3 regions of the Desulfosporosinus burensis genome follow, and region 1 is predicted to be linked to each of the others. Evidence: riboswitches for the same ligand, from Rfam matches in the RefSeq annotation. Region 1 holds a riboswitch; each other region holds the start of a gene.

Region 1 (7,252 bases):
TGGGTATGGTCTTTATGACCCTTCACTACTTTGATTCTCCAACCAACGTACTCACCAATGGTGCGTATGATAAAGTCACTAAAACCTACGAGTATAAAGTGTGTGGCGTACAAATTTCAAAAATTAGTTAGTTGCCAAAAAAATGGGCCTTCAATACCGAAGGCCCATTTTTTGATACTTAGTTGGGGACATTCCTGTCCCGAAGAACAGCTTTTTACTTCAGCAGGTGTGTCCCCTTTCCGCAAATAATCTATTTGTCCATAATACGATTCATGAGGCGCATTGAACACATTTCCCCACACATGGTGCAGCTATCCTGATGCTCAGGGGAGGACTCTTTACGATAGCGCTCCGGTTTTTCACGGTCCAAGGCTAGACCAAACATTTTCTCCCAATCCAAATCTTGTCTGGCCTGGCTCATCTTCCTGTCCCATTCTGCGGCTCCAGGTATCCCTTTGGCGATATCCCCGGCATGTGCTGCGATCTTGACTGCAACGATTCCTTCGCGCACGTCGTCCAAAGTGGGCAAACGAAGGTGTTCGGCCGGCGTCACATAGCAGAGAAAATCTGCTCCTGCCGAGGCGGCTAAAGCTCCGCCGATCGCACTGGTGATGTGATCGTAACCGGGAGCAACGTCCGTGACTAACGGCCCCAAAATGTAGAAGGGCGCTCCGTGGCAGAGCTTTTTCGCCAACTGAACATTAGCTACAACTTCATGCAAGGGAACGTGGCCGGGTCCTTCAATCATGACTTGAACATTGCGTTTCCAAGCCCTTTGAGTCAATTCTCCCATCACGATCAATTCAGAAATTTGGGCTCCGTCTGTGGCATCGGCAATGCTTCCAGGTCGGCAAGCATCTCCTAAACTTATCGTCACGTCATATTTTGTGCAGATATCCAGGAGATCATCAAAATACTCGTAAAAAGGGTTTTCCTGCCCGGTCAATTCCATCCAGGCATACAGTAAAGACCCGCCCCGGGAAACGATGTTGGTAACTCGGGAGGTTTGACGGAAATGCTGGGCAGTTTCCCTGTTGATGCCAGCATGGATGGTAACAAAATCAACACCGTCTCGGGCGTGCTGTTCCACCACGGCTAAGAATTCCTGGGGTGTAATGTCTTCTAATTTCTTATCTAAATAGCCCAATGCATCATACATAGGAACGGAGCCGATCATAGCAGAGGACATTTCGATGAGCCGGTGGCGGAATTCAATGGTTTTACCGTAGTTGCTGAGGTCCATTATTGCTTCCGCTTTCATGTCCAAAGCCATGCGCACCTTTGCCAGCTCACTGTCGAGGTTGGCACACTCCGGAGAGATACCTAAATTGACATTAATCTTCGTCTTAAGCCCAAGACCGACGCCTTCCGGACTCAAAGATGTGTGATTGATGTTCGCGGGGATGACAATGCTGCCCGCCGCCACCCGGAGCCTAATTTTCTCAGCAGTAAGCCCCTCTTTGTCAGCGACCGTTTGCATTGCCGCCGTGATTACTCCATTTTTGGCCTGTTCCATTTGTGTACTCATTGAATCACACTCTTTCCAATAAATTTCTCTTATGTCTGTGTTTCCATAATGCGCTGTAAACGCTTAATCTTGCTCATAATATCCGGATTTCCCACAATCTCGGTGACTAAGGCGACAGTCCGGGCCCCCGCCTGGATCACTTCAGCCAGATTGTGCTCTTTGATTCCGCCGATCGCGACAAAGGGGATATCTAAATTCTTGACGACGTAATCTAAATAGTCCAGTCCCACTGGATCGCACACATCGATTTTCGTATTGGTGGCAAACAACGGTCCTACTCCGATGTAATCCGCGCCACTGCTTACCGCGGCCAATGCTTGGGCCGGCGAATGGGTAGAAACTCCAATCATGAGATCGGGGCCAACTAAATCGCGTACTTTTGACAACGGCAAGTCATCTTGTCCGATATGTACGCCATCTGCGCTCACCGCCAGAGCCAGATCTAAGTGGTCGTTGATAATTAACAAAGCGCCATATTGTTGGGTCATATCTCGCAACACCAGACACTCTTCATACATTTGCCTAACCTTCTTGGACTTCTCCCGGTACTGAAGGATCGGTACGCCGCTGGCCAAGATTTCACTGGACACCTCGATATTGCTCCGGCCTTGAGAGTGGAGCTCAGAGGTAAGGGCATAAATGCCTGCGGGAAGGGTACGCCTTTTTGAAATTCCATTTAGTCCATCTATTAATTGTTTCATTGTCCTACCGCATTCCTTTCCCGCATATTCACCCAGTCACAAAAAGCGGGTAGATAGCCTTTGGCCCGGATCATTTGTACTACTTCTGGAACGGATCGTTCGTCAGCAATTTCAAATTGGGCACTGCCTACGTTGTCTGTCCCACTATAACCACCGACGGAAGTGAGAGCACCGGCCGACATTCGAGTAATTCCGAGGGGAAGCAAATTCTCCCGCATTTGCGGGCTTTCCCGTGTGGACAAGGTAAGGCTCGCCCGGGGTAGAAATAATCTGTAAGCCAGAATAATTTGGACTAAGGCCGCATCCGTGACTGGATCAGCAGATGAGTTAAAACTGCCGGCATAGGGCCTGAGGCGAGGCACGGAGATAGCTACTTCGACCCCGGGGTAATTTCTTTGCAAGTAATCGGCATGGAGTGCCGAATAAAAGGCATCCCGCCGCCAGTCCGACAGACCTAAGAGCGCTCCGATGTTTATGGAGGAGATTCCAGCAGAGCAGGCTCGTTCTGGTGCCTCCAAGCGGTAGTGATAATCTCGCTTTGGTCCGGCAGGGTGTACCAGGGCATAGGTGCTTTCCTGGTAGGTTTCTTGAAAAAGAGTGACAGAATCAACCCCCGCCTCGTACAAACGTCGGTATTCCTCAGTGGATAGAGGATACACTTCAATACCTAGAGAGGCAAACTTGGGTCGTAAAGCACGAACGCATTGCTCGATGTAAGCGGGTCCGCTTTGGGAGCGAGATTCTCCTGTCAAGAGCAGCAAATGTTGCAGCCCAGTCGAGGAGATGGCTTCACCTTCCTTGATAGCTTGGTCGACGGTTAGCTTGCACCGTACAATTTCGTTTCCAGCGTGGAAACTACAATACAGGCAGCTATTACTACAAAAATTAGCCAGATATAAGGGAGTGAACAAACCAATCGTGCGGCCGAAATGGCGGATAGTTAAAGCCTGAGCTTTTTTGGCTATTGGCTCTAGGTAAGCTTGGGCAGCTGGGGATAGCAAGATTGCCAAATCTTGTGGGAGAAGAGTTTCACGGGCTAACACCCGCTCTACGTCCACTCCGCTGTAACTCGTCCAGCTCGATTCGGGGAGCCTTTGTTGCCATTCCGTCATTTGATCGTAGAACATCCGTTAACCCTCCTGCAAAAAGTCAGTCAAGGGGGAAGAAGCCTCGGCTGTTACTCGTCGTTCTCCTGGTCCAGCTAAATAGCCCAGCCGTCCGGCGGCTACTGCCAGGCGGAAGGCTTGGGCCATGAACACCGGATCTCCTGCTGTCGCGATTGCCGTATTCACAAGTACTGCGGCCGCTCCCATTTCCATGGCCTCTGCTGCCTCGGATGGTCGTCCGAGGCCAGCATCGACAATGATCGGTAGGGAAATTTCCTCGATCAGAATCCGGATGAGTTCTTTGGTTTGTAAGCCACGGTTGCTTCCAATTGGAGACCCTAGGGGCATGATGGCAGCCGCGCCAGCATCCTGCAGACGCTTGGCTGCCCCTAAATCCGGGCTCATGTAAGGAAGTACCACAAATCCCTCGTTCGCCAGTTGTTCTGTAGCCCGAATCGTCTCCCAATTATCCGGCAATAGGTAACGTTGATCCTGTACAACCTCGATCTTAACCCAGTTCCCGCAGCCGGCAGCCTGAGCCAAGCGAGCGATTCGTACGGCTTCATCAGCAGTGCGTGCACCGGAGGTATTCGGCAATAAAATGGTATTCTGAGGTAAGTAATTAAGAATATTCTCCTGGGGGTTTTTCCAGTCTACCCGGCGTAAAGCCATTGTTACCACTTGGGAGCCGCTAGCTTCCAGTACTCGGGGCACAATTTCATGAGACGAAAATTTACCGGTTCCTACGAACAGACGGCTGTGCAAATTGACTCCTCCGATGAGTAAACTGTCATCCGATAGATTTGCACCCTGTATGATATCGTTCACGCATTAGCCACCTCCCATAAAAATTAAAATCTCCAAACTGTCGCCAGCATTTATTACAGTACTTTGCCATAGCTCTTGTTTTAGGATTTTCCCATTGAGTTCAACAGCCGCAGCTTTTAGGGTCACAGCTTTGTCTTCGAGTAACTGGAATACGGTACATTCTTGTTTAAGCTCCTGCGCTTCACCGTTTAGAATAATCTGCAACAGACCATCCTCCTTTCGCCTGTTCTTCAGACCTTTTTGCCAGGATTCCTGTCTTACTACCAAGTCACCAGGGAGGGTATAAAACTATAAAAAAGAGAACTGCGGTAAGCAGTTCTCACTTATACTTCTATAAAGTATAACGATTAGCTTCCCTCCGCTGGTATTAACCAGATCAGGTTCAAAGGGATTGAGTTTCCTCATCTCAGCCCCGAAGGGCACCCCTAGCAAAAAGCCGTATTTAGTTGTGAGTGGGCATTACTTGTCTTGGTAGTATTACACCTGTACCCATTATATAACTAAAAGGGTATTGGTGCAAATATTTGAATACAATATATTGGAATATTTGGGTTTTCTCTCGGGGAAATTGATTCGCTATGATGTCAGGATTTCTAACGTGACAGAAAACGTTTAATGATTTATCCTTACAGTCCTTGGAGGTGTGCTTAAAATAAGAATAGATCATCCCCGCTTTTTCCGCTCAAACCAGGGTGGCTATCAAATCGCACTGTACCCACTGGAATTTTATGCTCTACAGCTTCAACGATTTTCGCCGTTCCAATGTTCCCAAATCCTCCGCATAATTCCAACGCCTGAACTCCTTCAGTAACCAGTTGTTGTGCAAGATTAACAGCTTCCTGATAATTTTGGACTCCCCGTATGAGTAGAGTAACCTGTGGGGTTTGAATCTCCGCCTGATGTTGTGAAGGATCGGCTTGAGGTGCAAGGAAAATAAAGGCGGCTTTTAATGACAATTAAATCACATCCTCTCCATACTTAAATTCATTTTGGGATTCACAGAGTAGAACAGAAAAAGACGCAGCGTACCTGTGATGACTATAATAAACATGCAATTCATATGCCAAGAAGTTTCATAGGGCTTGGCATATGAATTGCAATGATATTAAGAAAGATTAAGGATAAAAATTTAAAAAAGTAGATAATGCCGTCCTTCGTACTAAGTGAAGGCTAAAATTGGCTAAATTACTAACGTGTCTTAATAAAAAAAGGCACTATCCACTGTTCGATTTTCGTCCACTGTTCGAAAATCGAACAGTGGACATGATCAACAACATCTAAATCAAATTAAAGGAGGACTCTAGTGGTGATGAATTGGCGACTACTTGACAATAATCCATTAAATTCGGCTGACCACATGGCTTTAGACGAGGTCCTGCTTGCTTCCCGAAGCGCAGGAAAATGCCCGAATACATTGCGTTTTCTCCAATTTTCTCCCCGTTGTGCCCTATTGGGTTTGCATCAAGCAGTAGAGTTAGAAATTGATAAAGACTATTGTCGGAGAGAAAGTATTGAGATCAACCGTCGTATCACAGGAGGTGGAGCAATTTTTTGGGGACCGTCTGAACTAGGATGGGAAATTTATGCGGGTAAGGATTGGCTGGCGGGAAGAAATCTCGATGAGGTTTATAAGCTGTTGTGTGAGGTTATGGTCAAAGCATTGGCCGATCTTGGAGTAAAGGCAATGTTCCGTCCCCGTAACGATATTCAAGTTGGTAATCGTAAGATTTGCGGTACAGGGGGGGCCGAATTAGGCAATGCCTTTGTCTTCCAATGTTCTTTACTCGTTGATTTTGACGTTGAGAGCATGGTCAAGGTACTAAAAATTCCAATGGAAAAAATAAGTGATAAAAATATTATCGCGGTAGAGGACCGGGTAACGTGGCTTAAAAGAGAGCTTGGTCAGGTTCCGGATATGTCCAAGATTAAAGAGGCGATTTGTGCGGCATTTGCATCTGTTATGGATATGCAATTTATTAGAGACGAACTTAATCCATGGGAAGAGGCATTATTTCGAGAGAAGAGAATGTATTTTCATTCGCCTGAATGGATTTATAAAGTTCGTTTACCAACTGAGGCGGGAGAAATAAAGGAAGCTTGCCTTAAAACACAAGGCGGATTAATCCGGGTGGTTGCCAAGACGGAGTTAAAGACACGAGTTTTGAAGAGCGTATTACTTAGCGGGGATTTCTTTACACATAATCCGTCGGTCATCTTTGAGCTTGAGGCCCGCTTAAAGGATTGTCCTCTGGGAGGGGACAAAATTGAGGAGATAATCAGGTCTTATTTTAAGGATTACCCGGATCAAATTCCCGGTGTAAGTGCTCAGGACGTGGAGTCATGTGTGCGCAGAGCCTTAAGATGAACGCTGAGTTTGAAATTGACGAGCTTCCTATTTTGGCTAATGCAGATGTTGTAGTAATCGGAGCTGGCCCAGCAGGTAGCTCCGCAGCGGCTACAGCGGCTGCCGGTGGGGTTTCGGTGTTGATGTTAGACAAAAAAGAACAAATAGGTTTACCAGTTCAATGTGCAGAGTATGTACCATTGAGTTTAGCTGCAGAAGTACCTGTTCCAGCGGATTGCATAGCTCAAAGGGTGGAAGGTTTCGTTACCTATATTCATCGAGAACAAGTGGCTCAAACACGGGCACCTGGTTACATACTCAACAGGGATGTCTTTGATCGTTATTTAGCTGAGAGAGCGGTTCAATCTGGGGTTAAGTTATTTACTAAAGCACGGGCAGTAGCGGTTACGGATCAGGGTGTTTTAATCAATAAGCAAGGAAAATTATCCGTGGTTAAAGCGGGGATTATTATAGGTTCGGAAGGACCTAAATCCGTGGTAGCCCAGGCAATACACTGCCCACCTCAAATTTTGGCCTATGCTAAGCAAATCACGGTCAAGTTAAGGAAAAGGGCGCAATGGGCTCAAATTTACTTTAGTCCATCCATTCCCGGCGGATATGCTTGGCTCTTTCCTAAAAATGATCTGGCAAATGTCGGGGTTAGCATTGATTTAAGTTTAGGCGGCAGTGTAGCAACCGCTTTAGCAGAATTTCAACAATATTTATTCAAAGAAGGGGTGATTAG
Region 2 (7,252 bases), on a different contig from region 1:
ACCCTTTCCCTTGATCGTGAGATAAAACGAATCCGGTGAGGCCATCATTGGACCATACGCCAAGCCGACTTTACCGGTTTCTAAAGCTGCCCATATATGCCCTCCGATGACGGCGTCTACACCTTCCATTACCCCTGCTTGGACGAGTTCTTCAGCACCCCCTGGTGGGAACTTTTCCTCAGCATGCTGAAATATTAAGCGTAACTCTCCTTTTAACTGGAAATACAAGCTACTGAATAGTTTGGCTACGCCTAGCAGCATAGCAGTGTGTGTATCATGCCCGCAAGCATGCATCACTCCAGGATTTTGAGAAGCATAATCTACCAGAGATTCTTCTTGAATAGGCAAAGCATCAATATCCGCCCTTATGGCAATCACTTTGCCGGGCTGCTTGCCAATCAAACGAGCCATCACACTAGTTTTCGTCGGACGTGTTACCTCAAAATAACCAAAGGACTGGAGCAAGTGAAAAATAAACTCTGAGGTTTCTTCTTCATGATAAGATAACTCAGGATTTTGGTGCAACTGACGTCTCCAAAAGATGACTTCATCCTTGATTGAATCTACCAAGCTATTCAAATTGCCAATTTTCATAATAAACTCCTCTGAAAACCTTGAGTAAGTACTTTATCTGATGGCTAACCGCCGCTAGGCCTCTGGATAATTCGGACGGCAAGCCATCCTTAATTAATAAGCAATAAAATCCTGAGGGATACCCTTACCTTTTAGATAAAGCTTCCTCCGTCGACCACGACTGTTTGTCCGGTCATAAACCCTGCATGGGCGACCAAGGAATAGACGACCTCAGCAATATCTTCAGGATCTGCAATTCGCCCCAGTGGTGTACCTGCAGCAAGTCGAGAAATATGCTCTTCCTTCCCTTCCACCCAACGGGTTTGGACAATTCCAGGTGCAACACCATTAACTCTAACTTCAGGAGCTAGCACTCGAGCTAACGACTTTGTAACACTTATTGCTGCCGCTTTAGAAGCAGAGTAAGCGATAGAACTACCTAATCCAGTTAAGCCTGCTATCGATGTGATGTTCACGATGCAGCCTCGACTTTTCTTAAGTTCGGCAGAAGCCGCCCTGCAACAAAAGAACAATCCCTTTACATTGACTCCCAAGATATCATCCCAATATTCCTCTTTCATTCCCTCAAGGTCTGAATGATCAACGAAATGGGTCGTTCCAGCATTATTTACTAATATATCCAACTTACCAAAATCCAGGGCTACTTGACTAATCATTGCCCTAATTTCAGCATCCCGCGCAACGTCCGCTTTATAGATTAGGCAGCGAACTCCTAAATCCTTGATTTCTTGACAAGTTTTAAGCGCTTCTTGCTCAGATCGAGAGTAATTAATCGCAATATTAACTCCAGACTGGGCTAGTTTTAAGGCGATCGCTTTACCGATCCCGGTCCCGCCTCCAGTGATCAAGGCTGTTTTATCGTTTAACATTATAATCCTCTCCTTGTAAGCAAGTATTATGTACTACCTTCGTTTTTCTAGTATAACCCACAGGTTTATCCTAAACAAGGAATAATCGGACCAGAATGAGCATCGTCTCGATGTTCGACTTTAGCTAATGGAGTTGACTATCTAATAAGTTCCTTTAACTGCTTGGACGCCATTCGAATGTCTTCTTCTGCCAAAATGGCAGATACGACTGAAACCCCCTCAATCCCGGTAGCCATAACTCGCTTTAGGTTCGTCAGATTAATTCCACCGATCGCCACGACAGGGATTGAGACTGTTTTCCGAATAAGTTCTAACTGCCCGAGACTGACTTCTGGGGCGTCAGTCTTAGTCGATGTGCTAAATACAGCTCCGACTCCTAAATAGTCAGCACCCTGTCGTTGGGCAAGAATGGCTTCTTCTAGAGTACTGGCAGAGACCCCAATGATTCTATTGGGGCCAAACAACTCTCTTGCTTTTAGCATAGGCAGATCTTCTTGACCGACATGTAATCCCTCGGCATCGACCGCGAGGGCAATGTCTAGACGGTCATTTATAATCAGGGGAATTTGGTAGCGAGAGGTTATCTCTTTTACTTTAATGGCTAGTTGTAAGAAATCCTTGGTAGAAAGGGATTTTTCCCTAAGCTGCACCAAGGTTACCCCACCTTGTATGGCTAGCTCAATACTCTGAGCCAAATCCCGCTCTCCGAGAAGTTTTCGATCTGTGACCAAATACAAAGTGTAGTCGACCTTAACTTTACTCATAACTAATTTTACCTTCTTTAGCTAGGGTTTCGGGAGTCAAATTATAGATGCTATCCAACAATCTGGTTCTAAACGTTCCGATACCTTCCCCATGGCGCAATGAAGCCTGGGCGATTTCTCCTGCCAAGCCCATACTAATAATTCCAGCCACGGCCGCCGTATAGTAATCTTTAGTGACGCCGCAAAAGGTTCCCACGAGGGAGGTTGTCATACACCCTGTTCCCGTAACATCTGCCAAAATTCGGTGGCCATTATCCAGCAAGCACACTTGACGTCCATCAGAAACAACATCCGTTTTACCGGTTATGGCAATCACGCAGCCTAATTCAGAGGCTAGTTTTTTGGCAATCACCGAACTATCTTGTTCGTCCGCTAGCGAATCGACTCCCTTTATAGCTACATTTTGGCCAGCTAATACTTTGATCTCTGACATATTCCCCCGGATAACCTCAGGTTTTAACTCCTTAATCAACGTTTCTGCAGTGTTTGTTCTCAACTTCGTGGCCCCTACTCCTACCGGATCTAGGATCACCGGGACACCTAACTCTTTCGCCCGTAAACCGGAGACTCGCATGCTTTCAATCGTTCTGGAATTAAGAGTGCCAATGTTAAGAACTAGGGCAGAAGCAAAGCCAACCATTTCTGCCACTTCCTCCAGATCATCCGCCATCACAGGGGAACCTCCGATGGCTAGGACAATATTAGCACAATCATTCACGGTAACATAGTTCGTGATATGGTGGATTAAGGGACTTTTTTCTTTAACGAGCCTTAAGTTTTCAAAGATTATTTCACGTATTTCCATTTAGCAGTCAACCTCCATGTTATAGAATGTAAGATGCTGATAGTCAGCATAACAGGTATAGTAGCGCCCAGAACAAAGTCTAACTTGATAAACCAATAGTATAAAGCTGTACCCACTCCACATAGGAGTACGGTACCCCAGTTTACCAAAAGCTCAGGTTGGATTTTCTTGTTATTTAAAAGGAAATAATCCGTCAAGAGAATCGCAAATAAGGGCGCAAACACCGATCCAATGGCATAAAGGAAATGCTCATATTGCTCAATATTGACGATGATCGCTAGTCCGGTTCCAATCCCAGTCATGACCAAGGCCACCGTTTTCTCATTCAATTTAGGGAAAATGTTTAGAAATGTAACCCCAGCCGAATAAGCATCCAGGAAGGTTGTCGTTACCGTAGCCAAGACAATAATTCCTAAGGCTACTATACCGAGATTAGCAGCTAATAACATTGCGGCAGGGTCAGCGTCCGAGGCAATGATCGCTGCACCCAAGCCGATAATGTACATCCAACTGCTGCCAAAAAAGTATCCAAGCCAGCTGCCCCAGGCACCGTCTCGCCTTGACTTAGCAAATCGTGTGTAGTCGGAGATCAATGGTAACCAGGATAAGGGCATGATTACAGCTAATTCTATACCAAAGCCAAAAGACATATCTCCGACAACCTGTTTGGTAAACAGTTCATGGTTGCTGAAAATGATAGTACTCAAGATTATCGTTAACAAGAACAATAACACCACAGCTATGTGGTTCGCCTTTTTCCAGCCGCTATCTTTTCCAAGCCATACCCAAACCATGATAAAGACTCCAATAATCAGACTCCAAACCGTCAGATGATCAAAAGCCCATAACGTTTTGCTTATCTGGTTAACCGACCTGGCCCCAACGATAATCATCACAGCCGTCCAACCCAGTAATTGTAAAACATTCAAGACGGAAAATAGATAGGAACCGTATTTTCCAAAGGAAATTCGAGTTGATACCAGAGCAGGAATGCGCTCATCGGTTCCGATGATTCCTGCTAACACCAAAAGTGATGTTCCAACCAAGTGTCCAATCAGGATAGCCAAAACCCCCATTTTAAATCCTAGGGGAGCCAACAGTCCACCGGTTAAAATTTCAGCGACTGAAATAGCTGCGCCAAACCAAAGAGTTGAAAAATTAAACATACTTAAATTATTTTTTGAAGCTATACTCACTCTATTAATCCCGCCTTTTTGTATAGTGTGTAAAAGTGATGAGTCGGTCCTATACCTTTTCCGATCGATAAAGACTGTTGAATGGCAATTGTGATATATTCCTTGGCTAAGGGGACTGCTTGATTAAGGCTGTACCCCAACGCCAGATTTGCAGTGATGGCCGATGAAAGAGTACATCCTGTCCCATGAGTATTCTTAGTAGCAATCCTAACCGAGCTAAAATAACTAAATTCCTGACCGTCAAAGAGGATATCTACAGAGTCATCCTCTAAGTGCCCTCCCTTTAACAGTACATTCTTAGCCCCCATCTGATAAATCACCTTTGCAGCCTCTTCCATTTGCTTTAGCGTGCCAATGGACCTTTTGGTCATGACCTCAGCCTCTGGAATATTTGGGGTGACGATCATTGCCATGGGCAATAATTCCCTAATCAAAGTTACTTCCGCCTCCGGGTTTAACAAGTGGTAGCCGCTCTTAGACACCATGACTGGGTCTAAGACAATCGTTTGAGGCGCATAGTGTTTCAACTTTTCTGCAATCACCTCGATAGTTTGAACTTGGGAAACCATACCGATTTTCACTCCGTCGACCTCAATATCGTCGAAAATTGCTTCGATTTGTTGACCAATAACCTCTCTAGAGATATCCTGAACAGCAAAAACTCCTTGGGTATTTTGGGCAGTGACTGCGGTTATTACGCTCATTCCATAGACACCATGAGCACAGAACGTTTTTAGGTCAGCTTGAATCCCTGCTCCTCCACTAGAATCTGAACCAGCTATGGTAAGTACTTTTTTCATAGGTTACTACCTCCTCCATTATTCAATATTCTCTCTTAAAAAACTAAAAAGAGCACAGATCCCCAGAATAGGGTTTGTGCTCTTTCATCTTCATAAAAGAGTAAAAACTGCTTACCTACGCTGGCATTATCCAGATCAGGTTAAAAGGGTCTTAGACCTTATCGGGTCTAAATCTCAGCCAGCCTTTCTAGCTCCCCTGCCCACATCATATATATTTTGTTAAAAATAACATGGAAAATGGGATTAGTCAATCCTATTGAACACGATTCCTACACCTTTCTCTAAATGCTTTTTACTAATTATTTTGTTCTCTCCACTTTCCATGCTACTCATTGAGTAGATCTTCCTCCAGTCTAGGCAAGATTAGCCTATCGGACGGATCGACGATTGATCAATCCTAAATACTTTAATAAATATAGGTACTAATTTAGGGTCAAATTGAAGCCCGCTGTTTTCCATCAATTCATTAAAAGCTTGCTCTTGGCTCATGGCTTTTCGATACGGGCGATTACTTGTCATGGCATCGTAGGCATCCGCAATTGCCAAAATACGGCACTCTAAGGGAATGTCGTTTTCCTTAAGTCCTAAGGGGTAACCCTGACCGTTCCACCATTCATGATGTCTCAAAATGTGATCGGCAATGGGCAGTAGATCCGGGGCAGATTGTGCAATCCGATGTCCAATTTCACTATGTCGCTGCATTTCCTTGAATTCTTCAAAGGTTAAACGCCCAGGCTTGAAAAGTATACGATCAGGAATACCCACTTTACCGATATCATGAAATTGTGCCAACAATCGTAAATCTGCGAGAGTTCGCTCCGATAATCCCATTGCTTCTCCAAGGGTAAGGACTATGTCTTGCAGACGATCGGCATGCCCTTCCGTGATAAAATCTCTAGCCTCCATTGCTTTCATAAGTGCCTGAACTATGGCACTGCGAGTGCTTTTACTTCGATGTAGTTTTTCACGATACATGCCATCATCAGCTTCTTTGAAGACCACGTCAACGTTCACATTTGTTTCCTCACTCACAGCAAATCCTATTGATAAGCTGAGTGGAAACTCCACATTCTCGATATTGTACTCTTCAACAGCCTTACGAATTCTATAACAAGCTTGTTCAACAATTTTCATGTCGCTTTTTGGCAAAAGGATGGCAAACTCATCTCCGCCAATCCTAAATAATAAATCATCCTCGCGGAAACACTTCTTAATAATACCAGCAGTGAGCCAAAGTAACTTATCACCAGTGCTATGTCCTAACGTATCGTTGACAAGTTTCAAGCCATCAACATCGCAAACAATCAAGCCTATCGGCGCATAATCATCTCCCCTAAGGAGACGCATTTTTTCTTCAAAGAACGTGCGGTTGTAGAGATCGGTTAGGGCATCATGAAAGCTCATATGCTCGAGTTTTTCCTGAAATTGTTTTCGTTCGGTAATATCTTCGCCAATACTGGCAACCCCAGAGACATTCCCGTCTGCATCAAATAAGAGAGTATGATTCCAATTGACATATCGTTTTTGGCCATTTTTAGTTTGAACAGGATAGACATTATGAACTATTATCTCCTTACTGTTCAATACCTCTTTAAACCAAGCATATGTACTCTCACGTAATTCATTCGGGACAAAAATATCAAAAAAGCTTTTTCCAATCACTTCTTCCCTTTTAAAACCAGCTAACTCTAGTATAAAGTCATTACAAAAGAGTATTCTACCGTCCTTATCCATAATTCCTGTAATTAGTTTAACATTTTCGAGGATCGAGCGTAAGCGGCGTTCTGATTCCCGCAATAATTTTTCCTTTGATTGGAGTTTTTCGTAATTGAATCTCAGTTCTTCCTCTGCAGCTCCAAGTTCTTCGTAACTTTTCTCCAAATTTGCTTGAACCTTTGTTTTTTCAATAATTTCTCCCTTCAAGTGTAGTTTTGAGTTTTCTAGTTCACGAAAACTTTCCTGAAGTGCTTCGACCATCCTCTGGAAATTAGTTGCCAGGGATTGAACTTCTAAAACTGGGCTATTCAGCTGATAAGTATCCACACGTTCATGAATTTTATGATTGAGCTCCGTCGTAAACTTTGTCAACGTTGTAAGGGGGACGACTAGCCAACGACTTAATAAAAAAACTAAAAAAACGCCGAAAATAACTGTTAACCCGATAAAGTAGATAGGCAAGTAACTCAACTGATTCGTAATATAGGTTAATGGAACCGTGACCCCT
Region 3 (7,252 bases), on a different contig from region 1:
CCAAGGAAGCGCTCAGTCTGCCTATAATGCTGTAAGCTTTGGAATCAGTGCAATTATCGGTACAGTCGGCGCAGGGTGGCTGATTCAAGTTGGTGAGGTACAACTGATGTACAGAGTATCGGCCTTATTTACTGCGGTAGGTATCATTCTAGTGCTGCGTTTCTTAAATAAAGATGATTGATATAAGTTCCGAACTTTGAAACCTTCGTTTTCGCTTGTGCTTTGGGGGATTGCAAATACTGTAACCTTAGAAATATATGATCCTGTGAGACGACAGGCACTTAGTTCATGAAACTAAGTGCCTGTCGCATTGATGTTCGTGCTTACGGTATGAGAAGGTGTAATAGTTGCCTTTTAAGATCTAAGGCAAGACTAGAGAGCAAGAGCTCATCTGGATCACGTGGGTGGGGGAATGGGATTTTAAACTCATGGATAATTCGAGCGGGACGTTGACTTAAAACAACTACTTTGTCCGAAAGAAGAATCGCTTCATCAATATCATGAGTGATCAATAAAACGGTATGCCGAGTCCGATTCCAGATACTTAAAAGCCAGCGTTGCATTTCCTGCCGGGTCAAAGCGTCCAGAGCTCCAAAGGGCTCGTCTAGAAGCAAGGTTTTTTTGCCAAAGAGAATCGTGCGCAGTAAAGCACCACGTTGTCGCATGCCACCGGATAACTGGTGTGGGTAATGATCTGCAAATGGTGAAAGACCGAACTGATTTAGCCATTCTTTAGCCTCTACTTGTGCTTTTCGTTTATCCTTATGCAGGATCTCGCATCCCAAGAGCACGTTTTCTAGTAGGGTACGCCAGGGGAGGAGCAAATCTTTCTGAGGCATATAACCGACGTTACCTAACGTCCCATGAATCGCTTCACCATCCAATAATATTTCCCCTGCATCCGGAACCTCAATTCCTGCCAAGAGATTGCATATCGTACTCTTGCCACACCCAGAAGGTCCGATCAAGGAAACAAAGGCACCTGTCTCAACTTCTAAGTCTAGAGAGTGCAAGACCTCCATTGACAGGTTCTTCTGAGGGTTCGAGTATGCTTTGGAAAGACCTTTAAGAGATAGTCCCATCTGGACCTCCTTAGGATTTAGGTAAGAAATCGTTCGTGAAAGCCTTGGCGGGATCAATCATCTTCTGCAGCAGGTCTCGTTCGACAAGCCATTTTGCATAGCTTTCCCAAACGGCTGCTTTCTGAATCCCCCACTGCGGTGCATCGGCCTGATATTGAGGGCTGAGCCATGTCTGGCTGCTGCGAATTAAGTCAGGATTTGCTTCGGGTGCATGCTTGATTAATATCTCGGCAGCTTCCAGCGGATTCTGAATTGTGTATTGATAACCGTCACTAACTGCTTGCATAAAATGACGAATCACTTCCGGTTGGGATTGTGTCATTTTCTCGCTAGTAATCAAGACAGGCGTATAAAAATCGAGAGCAGGGTCAACGTCTTTAAGCCAAAGCATATCTAAAGTCTGTTTTCGTAATTCTGCTTCTTTGCCGGTCCAACCATAAAAGATCCAGGTTAAATCAATATCTTTGGTTAAAGACATAAGTTGATCAGCTTCTCCAATATTAACCATCTTAATCTTAGAGAAATCAGCCTTTTCATTTTCCATGAGTGCTTTGAGAATAGCGTCTTCTGAGGGCAGGCCCCAACCACCGTAAGTCTTCCCTTCGAAGTCTTTGGCATTTTTAATATTCTTAGAAGTTGGAGAAGCAAATCCTGAAGTGTTGTGTTGTAAGATTGCAGCTAGCGAGAGAATCGGTACATCGTTAGCGCGTGCCGTAGTCACTTGTTCCTGATGGCTCACTCCAAAATCTGATTTTCCAGCCGCCACAAGCTGCTCGACATTCCCAGAGCCAGAAGGCTGGATGAATTTAACATCTAGACCCTCCTTTGAGAAATACCCCTTTTCTAAGGCAACAAATAGCCCAGTGTGATTCGTATTAGGAGTCCAGTCCAGCATTAAGGTTACTGAGGTAAGTGGCTCTGTCGCGGAGGTCGCGGGTGATGGAGATTTGACCCCGCACCCTGACAGTATAAGAATAGGAATAATTAATAAAGCAAGCAGCTTTTTCATACTATTATCTCCCCTATGATTTATTTACTTTTTCTAAATTAACATCTCGAAGACGAGGACAAAGTTTAGGATCGAGGATAAAGTATTGTAGATAATCTTTGTTAAATGGAATCTTGGTTTTTGCTATGGATCCACGGTAATGCGAGTCGTGCAAGGAGGGTAATAAGGGCGTAATAAAGAAAACTTAAGGCGGTAATTGTAAAAATTGCGGCAAAAACACGGTCTGTCAAAAAGGAGTGTGAAGAGCGCGTCAGATAAACTCCTAATCCCGAGCTGGAACCCAACCATTCTGCTATCACGGCCCCCATGACGCTATAGGTAGCGGCGATTTTCAGGCCGGCAAAAAGGGAAGGGAGAGCGTTAGGCCAGCGAACGATATAAAACATTTGCCAACGGGAAGCTCCCATACTTCTTAATAGATTTAGGAGGTCAGCATCAGTTAATTCTAGTCCTTCGATTAGACTAATGGTAACCGGGAAATAACACACGATAATGACGATCATAATTTTAGGCAGAAGTCCATAACCCAGCCATAGGATCAAAAGAGGTGCAACGGCTATCAGTGGAACCGTCTGTGAAATAATTAGAAACGGATATAGTAGGCGTTTTAGCCAAGGGGATAGGACCATCGCGCCTGCTGTGATCAGGCTGAAGACGACGGCAAGTGCAAAGCCAACCGTTGTTTCAACTAAAGTAATCAGAGTATGCGTCCAGATAAGTTGGCGAGTCTCCCATAAGGCTTTGGCTATTTGAGCGGGGGTGGGGAGAAGCCAGAGGGGAACTTGCGCAATCGTAACTACCATTTGCCATGTCCCTAGAAAAAAGAGAAAGAACAGTAGGGAGGGGATCCCTTTCCATTTTAGACAACCCATTGTTATGTTCGATACTTAGCAATTTTTTCAGCAATCGATGAGCCACTAGGGACATAATCCATTTTAATGTAGGCCATCACTCTTGAGGCTCCAGCACGAATGCATGCTTCCTGAGCTTCTTTGATGATTGCCCAAAGCTGGTCTGGTTCTCCTTCCATTGTTGTCTCCATAGGACCAACTTCATAGGGAACCCCACTGGCTGCAATGACTTTGATCGCCTCGTCCACAACTTCATAAATGCGGGATTCTTCCACTTTGGGGATAACCTGTAAGGCCATAATGATTTTTGCCATCGTTTTTTTCCTCCTTCTTATGAACAAGTTCTTCGTGTGAGAGTCTTTAGTGGTGGCGCATAGCGGCATGGGAGTCTGACTAGTACATAAAAAATACCGCATGTAATGCGGTGTACTTGTTCTCAAACCTCCCTACGCTGGCATTACCCAGATCAGGTTAAGGGTCGGGCAGATTGCCCCTCTCAGCCATAAGTTCTAGCTCCCCTGTTACCATATTAATTTATGTCATTCTAACATAATGACTGTTGCGACGCAATCTATAATTTCCCAATAGTACTTGCGCTATTTGCATTAGAGCCCCACTCGTTGAGGCTTGCAAATGCTGAGAATGGTTATTAAAAGTAGAGAAGTTTACTTTGTACTTCAGAGATATATATTGACAGTAACAAGAAAGAAGAGTATTCTAAAATAAATGAGATATATTCTCAGTTATTATTAGAACAAAGGTGAGAATGATTATCATTTCCGCGAGGAGGGGTGACGATGGAGCGCTTTTTGGGAGACTTAAAAACAGGTGAATGGGCACGTGTGGAGCGCATTGATGGCGGAGGAGCTTTGCGTCGCCGGATGATGGATATGGGTATTGTTCCAGGTGTCGAATTAGAAGTTGTTCGTCAAGCTCCTTTCGGTGGTCCACTTCAAGTTCGGCTGAAAGGGTACTATTTAGCAATGCGCCGTGCAGAATGTGCTAAAATTGCTGTAAGTGAAAAAGATCCCAAATGTAATGACCCTTTATTAGCAAGTCGCTAAATTCAAACGATTTTTAGATCAAGTTAAAAACGTGATGATGCCGCTTGGACATACATATGCTCAGAGGGGGGAGGCGGCTGGACATGAAAATTGCGCTTATTGGAAATCCCAATGTAGGCAAGAGTACTGTATTTAATGCTTTAACGGGTTCGAACCAACAGGTCGGAAATTGGGCTGGTAAGACGGTTGAACGCAAGTCAGGTGTAGTTAAAAGAGCCAGCCGGGAAATCGAGCTGATTGATTTACCAGGAACCTACAGTTTGACCGCATACTCACAAGAAGAAGTTATAACGCGTGAATATATTATTCGCGAAAAACCAGATGTTGTTATGGCTATGGTTGATGCTTCAAATATTGAGCGTAACCTCTATTTAGTTCTTCAAATCCTTGAACTAGTGCCTCGTGTGGTGATCGGTTTAAATATGCTGGATTTGGCTCAGTCTGCAGGAATTACAATTGAGTCTTCAAATTTGGCTTTAGCCTTAAATGTTCCAGTCGTCGAAATTGTTGCAGCCAAAGGAAAAGGAATTGAGGAGTTCTTAACAGAAGCCATTCGGGTTGGAAAACTGAAAAACGACCCTCTTCCGAATGAGGTCAGTTATCCGAAAGAACTTGAACAAAAGATTCTCGCAATGGAAGCGCTATTGGTAGATACTCTATGGGTCACGAGGTACCCATTGCGCTGGTTAGCTATAAAACGTCTGGAGAGAGATTCGGAAATTGGGCAAACATGGAAAACAAATTCTGAAAAGTTGCCAATACGTAAGAGCAGGGATGCTTGCTTTGACCTTGGAGAGGCAGTTAATTACGAACTACAAGAATCGACTAATCTTCCAGGAGAGTCGTTGCTGCAAGACTATGAGAGAGAAGGCTGGACTAAGGACCATTTTGAAATGGCTATTGCGGATGCTAAGTACCAATATATTTCGAAAATTTTACCGCAGTTTAGGAAGCACGAGAATCCAGCTAAACCTACCTTTACAGATAGACTAGATCGTTGGATTCTTTCTCCATTTTGGGGTTATCCGATTATGTTAGTCGTCTTAACTCTCGTTTTTTGGATGTCCTTTATTGCCAGTGCGCCTATAGGGGGAGCAATTTCACTTGGCATGGCGTGGGTTGCCGAGGTGATTGTGGGCTGGCTACGATGGGTTCAGGCTCCAGAATTTATGCAAAGTTTAGTAAGAGATGGGATCTTTGCTGGCGTTGGTGCCGTTTTAGCCTTTGTGCCTCAAATTGCCATATTCTTTGCCTTTTTTTCGTTTATGCAGGACAGTGGTTATTTAGCACGGGCTGCATTTTTAGGAGATCGATTTATGCAGCTCATGGGATTGCATGGAAAATCTTTTTTTTCCTTGATATCTAGTTTCGGTTGCAATGTTCCGGGAATTATGGCTACACGAACTTTGGAAGATCCCAAAGATCGCTTGATCACCATACTTATTAATCCTTTAATTCCTTGTGTGCCACGCTTAGGGGTAATGAGTGCTGTTGTGGCTGCATTTTTTCCAGGTTCTCGAGGTGCCCTGATTATGGTAAGCCTTTTGTTGATAAGTATGCTGCTTGTAATGTTTTCTGCACTCTTTTTAAGACGAGTGGTCAAGCATACGGAGCGATCAGCATTTGTCATGGAACTGCCGCTCTATCATATTCCCACAGTGCGTAATATCCTAGTGCCAACCTGGCAAAAAACCTACTCCTTTCTAAAAAGAGCATGGACGTTCATTTTAGTGGCTTCGATAGTGGTCTGGATCTTAAGCTCTTATCCCCAAGGGGTCCCCATGAGCGAAACTTGGGCTGGCATAATGGGTGGTTGGTTAGCATTTATCGGACAACCATTAGGGTTCGACTGGCGAATCATGGTGGCGATCGTTTTTGGCTTTACAGCGAAAGAAACGACCTTATCAACCTTAGGTATTTTGTATGGTGTCGCTGCTGATGCATCGCAATCTATTGCTCAGGCCATGACAGGGGCTATGACCCCTTTAGGTGCCTATACATTTCTGGTAGTTTATATGCTTTATATTCCTTGCCTGGCATCCGTCGTAACGACCTATAAAGAATCACGAAACTTGGGTTGGACAAGTTTTGGAGTGGCATACAGCCTTATTCTGAGTTTTGTCATGGGATGGCTTGTATTTCAAGGAGGTCAAGCACTAGGATTTTGATAATTTTAACTAACCCCAAGGGGGAGTATGACTATGCTTACCAGCGTTATGGAAATACTGGCACGTAAGGAATCATTATCATTGGCCCAGTTAGCTGGAGAAGTCGGCTATACCGTAAGAGAAGTCGAAGGTTTCTTAAACCAATTGGAACATATGGGTTATATTCGACGTGAATTCTTGGGGCAAGCCTGTGGTCTCAGCTGTGATTCAGATCAGGGCAGCGACCGCTGTGAAGGGTGCGGGTTTAAACCCATCAAAACGTTCACGTTCTGGGTGCTTACAGAACGTGGGGAACAGCTTGTAAGTTCTAGGTTGAAGTAAAGGTATATAAAATTAAAGATTAATGATATAATGCAGAAAAAAATGACAATACCTTTTAAAACTTGCATTAGAAGGGAGACCGTGTACTGCATGTCTAAGCCCCGTGAGGAAAAATATCAGGCTATCCTAGATGCGGCTACGGAGGCTTTTGCAGAGTATGGCTATTTTACCTGCCAAGTTTCCAAAATAGCCAAACTCGCTGGAGTAGCTGATGGTACAATCTATTTATATTTCAAGAATAAGGAAGATATTCTAGTTAGTCTTTTTTCGGATCGGATGGGTCAATTTATTGAAGAGATTCGCCAGGCACTTGTGCAGTATAAAACAACACGGGATCGGCTACTGTGCATTATACGAACTCACTTCAGATATATGCAAGAGAATCGTGCTCTTGCCATCGTCACTCAGATAGAAATCCGTCAGTCCGATCCTAAAATTAGGGAGGCCATTTCAGGGCCTCTGAGAGAGTATTTTCAACTCATTGAACAGGTTCTGACTGAAGGGGTTGAACGGGACGAAATCGTTTTAGCTGATATTAAAATTGGCCGACAAATGTTCTTTGGAACGTTGGATGCTGCAATCAGCGATTGGGTAAATTCCAAGAAACCACGTTCCTTAGAAGGGGTAGAAGAAATCATTTTTGATTTGATGTGCGGTGCCTTCAAAGTTGACCATAAGAGTAAAATATGACATCGATATAGCCAACAATTCGAAGAGCCTTCCGCTATCTCATTTTAAGCGGAAAGGCTCTTTGTTT

Evidence for each region. Region 1 has a riboswitch for thiamine pyrophosphate ahead of thiS (sulfur carrier protein ThiS). Riboswitches for the same ligand answer to the same signal wherever they lie in the genome.
Region 2: another riboswitch for thiamine pyrophosphate. It lies ahead of thiD (bifunctional hydroxymethylpyrimidine kinase/phosphomethylpyrimidine kinase); the one in region 1 lies ahead of thiS (sulfur carrier protein ThiS).
Region 3: another riboswitch for thiamine pyrophosphate. It lies ahead of ACYQ3Q_RS25515 (thiamine-binding protein); the one in region 1 lies ahead of thiS (sulfur carrier protein ThiS).

The regions. Positions count from the first base shown of each region.
Region 1 covers NZ_BAAHYN010000007.1:212,156-219,407, reverse strand. The annotation lists gene fdhF (formate dehydrogenase subunit alpha) at 1-131, shown strand, start outside; gene thiC (phosphomethylpyrimidine synthase ThiC) at 251-1,528, opposite strand; gene thiE (thiamine phosphate synthase) at 1,558-2,229, opposite strand; gene thiH (2-iminoacetate synthase ThiH) at 2,226-3,356, opposite strand; gene ACYQ3Q_RS14380 (thiazole synthase) at 3,360-4,163, opposite strand; gene thiS (sulfur carrier protein ThiS) at 4,167-4,367, opposite strand; TPP riboswitch at 4,500-4,600, opposite strand; gene ACYQ3Q_RS14370 (DUF6506 family protein) at 4,811-5,119, opposite strand; gene ACYQ3Q_RS14365 (lipoate--protein ligase family protein) at 5,473-6,528, shown strand; gene ACYQ3Q_RS14360 (geranylgeranyl reductase family protein) at 6,504-7,252, shown strand, end outside.
Region 2 covers NZ_BAAHYN010000008.1:37,939-45,190, reverse strand. The annotation lists gene ACYQ3Q_RS15055 (M20 metallopeptidase family protein) at 1-594, opposite strand, end outside; gene ACYQ3Q_RS15050 (SDR family NAD(P)-dependent oxidoreductase) at 726-1,463, opposite strand; gene thiE (thiamine phosphate synthase) at 1,601-2,227, opposite strand; gene thiM (hydroxyethylthiazole kinase) at 2,220-3,032, opposite strand; gene cytX (putative hydroxymethylpyrimidine transporter CytX) at 3,014-4,228, opposite strand; gene thiD (bifunctional hydroxymethylpyrimidine kinase/phosphomethylpyrimidine kinase) at 4,225-5,028, opposite strand; TPP riboswitch at 5,124-5,236, opposite strand; gene ACYQ3Q_RS15025 (HD domain-containing phosphohydrolase) at 5,392-7,252, opposite strand, start outside.
Region 3 covers NZ_BAAHYN010000020.1:40,936-48,187, forward strand. The annotation lists gene ACYQ3Q_RS25495 (MFS transporter) at 1-181, shown strand, start outside; gene ACYQ3Q_RS25500 (ABC transporter ATP-binding protein) at 324-1,082, opposite strand; gene ACYQ3Q_RS25505 (ABC transporter substrate-binding protein) at 1,093-2,091, opposite strand; gene ACYQ3Q_RS25510 (ABC transporter permease) at 2,193-2,963, opposite strand; gene ACYQ3Q_RS25515 (thiamine-binding protein) at 2,966-3,256, opposite strand; TPP riboswitch at 3,368-3,472, opposite strand; gene ACYQ3Q_RS25520 (FeoA family protein) at 3,740-4,006, shown strand; gene feoB (ferrous iron transport protein B) at 4,090-6,174, shown strand; gene ACYQ3Q_RS25530 (FeoC-like transcriptional regulator) at 6,208-6,495, shown strand; gene fadR (fatty acid metabolism transcriptional regulator FadR) at 6,586-7,185, shown strand.